DNA from 2 places in the Massilia sp. PWRC2 genome. Region 2 is predicted to be linked to the other one. Evidence: riboswitches for the same ligand, from Rfam matches in the RefSeq annotation. Region 2 holds a riboswitch; the other holds the start of a gene.
What was found. Region 2 has a riboswitch for cobalamin ahead of ACP7BZ_RS22455 (TonB-dependent receptor domain-containing protein). Riboswitches for the same ligand answer to the same signal wherever they lie in the genome.

Region 1 (3,205 bases), on a different contig from region 2:
CGCCGCTGGCGCTTCGCTCCAGTGCCGCAGCGCCGCGCTGCGCTGCGCGGGCGGCAGGTCGAGCAGGGCATGCTGCAGCCAGCCATCGAACTGTTGCGAGGCCAGCTGGCCGGCCGGGCCAAACTGGCGCAGGTTGTGAAACGACAGCCCGCTGCCGATGATCAAGATGCCCTCCGCGCGCAGGGGCGCCAGCGCGCGGCCCAGCGCCAGATGGGTTTCCGGATCATAGCCATGCTTGATCGACAGCTGTACCACCGGCATGTCGGCGTCCGGATAGACGGGATAGAGCATGGAAAAAGTGCCGTGGTCGAAGCCGCGCTGTTCATCCTGAGTGACCTCATGGCCGGCGCCAGCGGCGAGCTCGGCCACCCGCCGCGCCAGCGCCGGATGGCCCGGCGCCGGATAACGGATTTGATAAGTGTGCGGTGGAAAACCGCCGTAATCGTAGATCATCCCCGGGGCGGCGCTGGACGATACCTTGAAACCGGCTTCTTCCCAGTGACTCGTCACCACCAGCACCGCCTTCGGCCGCTGCCCCAGCTGGCGCGGCATGTCGACCAGCGACGCCTCCAGCGCATCGTAGAGGCTGCCCACTTGCTCTTTCATGAACGGCCATGGACCGCCGCCGTGCGAAACAAAATAAGTGGGCAAAATGACAGACATGGCGAACTCCAGAGAGGAAAAGGGCAGCAGCGACAGCTGACTGAAAACATTTTTAATTGGTACTAATTAGTACTATTATGCGCCTGTTACGGCAAAATTCAAGGGCAGTTGCCAGCATGGCGTTGCAGCGGCGCACCGCTGCCGGACCCCCCAAAGAATTGTTCACCGCAGTGCCCAGCAGATTGCCGGCACCGTCAACGACCCCAGCAGCCAACTGCACCTGTTCGTCGCGCCACTGCGATGGCAAGCTTTCTGACGGGCCTTTGCATCTATAATGGCAATGTTTTGGTGCCCGCCGGCGAGATCTCGCCGGCAGTTAAACGGGAAACACCAGGCCCTGGCGCTGCGCGCCCTGGCTTCACGTGTGCTGCCCCCGCAACGGTCAACCAGCGCCGGCCGACGTTTTTGTCGACCGGCAGCCGCCTCGAACACCACCGCGCGTATGCGTGGGAAGGTGAGGCGGTGATGCTGGTGAGCCCGGATACCGGCCAAACAGGGGGAGGCGCGATTGCGCTTCCATTGAATCCGGCTTGCGGGGACGCATGGCTGGAGACTTCATTTCAAAGACCGATCACCATGATGTTGACCACCGCCACGCGCGCCCGCGCGCTTTGCCCGTTCGCCCGCGCTAACGTTACCGTTCCCACCGTTACGACTGTTACCACCATTGCCGCCATCGTCGCCAGCATCTGCGCCGCCCCCGTGCTGGCCCAGAGCCTGAACGTTGCCAGCGTTGCCAGCGTTGCCAGCGTTGCCAGCGTCGCCAGCGACCTGCCCACCGTGCTGGTGACCGGCTCGCGCTTTGCCAGCCCGCTCGCCGCTGCGCCGATTGGCGCCACCGTCATCACCGAGGACGATATCCGCCGCGCCGGCGCCACCGACGTCAACCAGGCCATCCGCAAGGTCGCTGGCGTGTTCGGCCGCCAGAGCCTCGACGCCAGTCCCGATTTTTCGCTCGACCTGCGCGGCTTTGGCAGCAACAGCGCGCAAAACATGGTGGTGCTGGTCGACGGCGTGCGCCTGTCGGAGAACGAGCAAGCCAACCCGGTGCTCTCGACCATCCCCATCGACACCGTCGAGCGCATCGAGATCGTCCGCGGCGGCAGCAGCGTGCTGTATGGCGATGGCGCCACCGCCGGCGTCATCCAGATCATCACCAAGGGCGCCACCAAACGGGGCACCACCCACGCTTCGCTCAGCGCAGAAGTGGGCACCCTGCACGCCTACGATGCACGCGCCTCGGTGGCCACCGCCTTTGGCGGCGTCGCCGTCGATGCCGCCATCGACCGCCAGGGCACCGACAACAGCCGCGTCAACAGCCGCTTCCAGGGCAGCGCCTTTAGCGGCGGCGCGCAGATGGCACTGGCTGACGGCCGCGTCGGCGTGCGTGTCGACAGCGCGCGCCAGCATTCGCGCTTTCCCGGCTCGCTCACGCAAGCGCAGTTCGATGCCGATGCCGGCCAGAGCCTGACCCGTGACGACTTCGGCTCGCTCGACAGCGACCGCGTCAGCGCCTTCGTCGAACAGCGCTTCGGCAGCATCGACCTGGCCGCCGAGCTGTCGCACCGCGAAAAAACCGTGCGCTCGCATTACGTTGCTGACTTCGGCTTCGGTCCGTCGGTGTCGGACGCCCGCTACGACAGCCGGCAGACGCAGTTTTCGCCGCGCCTGCGCCAGCGCTCGCAGTGGGGCAGCGCTGTGGCGCCGCTGGACAATGAATTGATCGTCGGCGTCGATCTGCTGCGCTGGCAGCGCACCACGGCGTCGGATTTTTCCAGCGCCGAAGCGCGCCAGCGCTCCAAAGCCGTGTACGCGCGCGACGAAGTGCGCTTCGGCGCCGCTGCTGCCGGACGCCTCGCCGCCGGCGTGCGTCACGAAGTGTTCGACAAGGATACGGTCGATGCCCTGGCCTTTCCGCCGCTGGCCGACAAGGCCTCGCAAGCGCTCAATGCCTGGGACCTGCAGGGCAGTTACGCCGTGCTGCCGTCGCTCACATTGCACGCCAAGGCCGGCCAGAGTTACCGCCTGCCGAATGCCGACGACAACAGCTACCGTTCGTCGAGTGCGGTGCTGCAGCCGCAAACGTCGCACGATCTCGAACTGGGGGCGCTGTGGTCGGCCAGCGCAGCGCGGGCCGGTACGGCATCGGGCACCCAGTTCGGCGCCCGCCTGTTCCGTCACCGCCTGGTCAACGAGATTTATTATGACCCCACCATCTTGGTCAACGGCTTTGCCGGTGCGAATACCAACCTCGACCCTACCGAACGGCGCGGCATCGAACTCGATGGCCAGCTCAGTCTGGCCGCCGACTGGAGCGTCGCTGCCCATGCCCAGCACCTGACGGCCACGTTTACGAACGGCGTCAACAGCGGCCGCACGCTCACCCTGGTGCCCAAAAATATCGTCAACGCGCGCCTGAGCTGGTCGCCAAGCGCGCGCCTGCTGGCCGATCTGGGCGTGCAGTGGGTCGATCGCCAGCGCTTCGGCAGCGATTTTGCCAACAGCTGCGCGGTGCAGATCGCTTCGCACAGCAGCTTCGATG
Region 2 (3,205 bases):
GCGCCAGTTCGACGCCCGCCTCCAGCGGACCCACGGCGTAACTGGCGTTGACGCTGGCGTGGCGCTTGCTGCGGCGTGCCAGGCGCAGCCTGGTGGTGTCGTCTTTCGGGTCTTGCAGGTCGACGCTGGCATTGAGGTTCACGCCCAGCAGACGGGTGGCGCCGGCCACGGTCAAGCCCTCCAGCTGCGCACGACTGACGTTGTAGGCACAGCCGTACCGGTAGGTGGCCAGGCCGAACGGGCACGGGGTGGTGTTGACCAGCAGGTCGGTGAGCCGGTTGCGGTAGTAGCTGGCGCTGAGGGCGTGCACGCCATCGTCATAGCGCACGCCGATTTCGGCATTGCGGCCCTGTTCCGGGCGATTGGCCGGATTGCCGTACGAAGGGTAATACAGTTCGTTATAGGTAGGCGCGCGAAAGCTGCTGCCATAGCTGGCGCTGGCGCGCAGGGTCGGCGTCAACTGGTAAGCATAGCCGAGCGCACCGGTGGTATTGGCGCCATACACCGACTTGTCGCGCCGTGCGCTGGCACTGAACAGGTGGGCACCGCGGCGTGCGTTGTAGGAAGCGGCAACCGCGTTGCTGCTGCGCTGGCGATTCAAGGCGTCGGCGCCGTTGGTCGACACCTCTTCTTCACGATGGTCGAGCAACAGCTGCAGGATGTCGCTGCCGAGCACGATATCGTTCTGCCAGCTGAGCTCCCGTTGCCTGCTGTCGATGCGCGAATAGCCCGAGGCGGCGGCGCTGCTGTAATTGACGCTGTTGTCGCGGCTTTGGGCATATTGCAGCATGCTGGTCCAGCGCGGCGTCAACTGGGCCCGGCCAAACACGGCGCCGTTCGACAGTTGCGCCTCGCTGCGCACATCATAGGGTCCGGCGCCAGCGTCGTACTGGCTATCGAGTGCGCTATGGAGCAGCACGGCGCCCACTTCGTAACCGGCGGCGAGCGCAAAGCGCAGCTGGGCGGCGACGCTGGTCCTGTCGTAGCCATCGCGATCGGCGTTGTAGGCGCTGCTGCCCTGGCGGGTGGCCGAGAAGCTGTCCGATTTTTCGCGGCTGGCGCTGATGGCGTAGCTGACGCGATGCTCGCCGGCGGTGGCGCCGGCCACGCTGGCATCGAGCGCGCGGGTGTTGTCGCTGCCGTAGCCGGCAGACGCCGTCCATGTCGGGGCGCCCTTGCCAGTGCGGGTAAAAATCTGGATGACGCCGCCGACGGCGTCGGCGCCATACATCGAACTTAATGGGCCGTAGACGATTTCAATGTGATCGATGGCGCTTAGCGGAATGGCGCTCCAGTTGGCCGCACCGGTGGTCGATGAGCCGATCCGCACACCGTCGACCAGCACGATGTTTTGATTGCTGTTGGCGCCGCGGATAAACACGCTGGCGCTGGTGCCGGCACCGCCATTGCGGGCGATTTCAATGCCGCGCTGGCGTTGCAGCAGGTCGACGACGGAGTCGGCGCCGGACGCCGCAATCTGCTCGGCGCCGATGACGACGCTGTCGCTGATGACATCGGCCAGCGGCTGCGGGCTGCGGCTGGCGGTCACCAGAACGGTGGCGGCAGGGGCGGTGGCGGAATCGCCGGAATCGGCGTGAACGGCGGGCGCGGCAAGCGCCAGTGCCAGTGACGCCAGGGCGGCGTGGCGGGAAATAGGTTGAGTCATGGTCTTCGTCTGTAATGGGCAACCGGCCTACATCCCCGTGGGCCAGATTGAACAGAAGCGAGCGAACAGCATACGACCAGGCCACGCCGGCAGCGCCGGCGTTGTCCGTGTCGCGCACATCCCGTACGCTCACTTCCACCTGTGTTGGCCGGTATCCGGGCTGGCAAGTTAGACCATCTCACCTTCCCATGCAAAGCACAGTGGTTGTCAAAGATGGTTTGTCGCGCATGGCGACACTTGCTGACCGTTGCGGGGGCAGCACACGCAGGCCTAAGAACCAGGCTTCGTGTTTCCCGTTTAACTGCGCGTCAGGACAGACGCGCGAGCACCAAAACGCCGCCATTATACGGCCACATGGTGAACATGGCGGCATTAGCTTGTCAGAATTGCAGGGACACGGTGCCAGCGTAATCGATATGGTGCGCGGTGGCGGCAGCTCGCAGCGCCACCTCTGCCAGCGTACCGTTGGTGATTTTTGCGCCCTGTAGCATGGCCTGTTGCAGGGCTGTCAGCAGACGGATGGTACCGGCGTGGCAGACGACGATGGCGTCGTTTACTGCAACGTTGTCGCCTCTGAACGCATCGACAAAGGCGGCGACCCGGGTGGCTACCTGCAGAACGGTTTCACCACCGCCGGGCGCGTAGCCGCACAGGTCTGCGGCCCAGGCGTCGATGTCGGCACGGGCGATGTGCTCCCACGGCTGCAGTTCCCACGCACCGAAATCCATTTCGGCCAGCCGGGCGTCGAGGCGCGGTGGCGGCATGCCACGCTGCGCTGCCAGCATAGTGCTGAGCGCCGTGCAGCGCTGCAGCGGGCTTGAATAAATCGGTAGTGGCGACGACGCAGCAGGCGGCAGCGTGGCCGCGAGCGTAATCAAGGCGGCGTTCAAGGCCGTCGGCTCGACGGCGATGTCGCTGCTGCCGTAGCAGACGCCAGCGGCGATGCGCGTGGCAGGGTGGCGTACCAGTATCAATCGCATGTCAGGTCAGGGCGCCGTCGCCAAGCGTGGCCAGCACGCCCAGATAGACCATCACTTCGCCGACCTGCTGGACGGCGCCGAGGCAGTCTCCCGTGTAGCCACCGATACGACGGGCGAACAGGCGCCCCAGCCAGACGGTGGCAATGGCTGCGCCCAGCACGCCGGCGCCGAGGGCAGCGACCTTGACGACGCCACTGGCGCCGACGATGGCTAGTACGGCCACGGTGGTGGCGGTGGCAATGGCGAATTCACCAGCGCGCATGCTTTGGGCCAGCGGCTTGGCCTTGCCCTCCGCCCTGGCGTAGTGCATGCGCCAGATCAGGGCTGTGGCCAGCCAGCGCGATACGACATGGGCGGCGAACAGCGCACCGATGACGGTCAAGGGCGGCATGCTGGCCAGCGCCGTGCATTTGAGGCCCAGCATGCACACGGTGCCGATGGCGCCATAGGCACCGATTCGCGAGTCCTTCATGATCTCGAGTACCCGTTCGGCCGTCATGCCACCGCCGAAGCCGTCGCACATGTCGGCAAAACCGTCTTCATGAAAAGCGCCGGTGGC

Region 1: it holds a riboswitch for cobalamin, as region 2 does, so the genes downstream of both, ACP7BZ_RS05650 (TonB-dependent receptor) here and ACP7BZ_RS22455 (TonB-dependent receptor domain-containing protein) in region 2, are expected to answer to the same signal.

Annotation. Positions count from the first base shown of each region.
Region 1 is NZ_JAFCUW010000002.1:198,491-201,695, forward strand. It holds gene ACP7BZ_RS05645 (DODA-type extradiol aromatic ring-opening family dioxygenase) at 1-663, opposite strand, end outside; cobalamin riboswitch at 933-1,170, shown strand; gene ACP7BZ_RS05650 (TonB-dependent receptor) at 1,240-3,205, shown strand, end outside.
Region 2 is NZ_JAFCUW010000019.1:1,593-4,797, reverse strand. It holds gene ACP7BZ_RS22455 (TonB-dependent receptor domain-containing protein) at 1-1,666, opposite strand, end outside; cobalamin riboswitch at 1,796-2,014, opposite strand; gene ACP7BZ_RS22450 (histidine phosphatase family protein) at 2,047-2,646, opposite strand; gene ACP7BZ_RS22445 (adenosylcobinamide-GDP ribazoletransferase) at 2,648-3,205, opposite strand, start outside.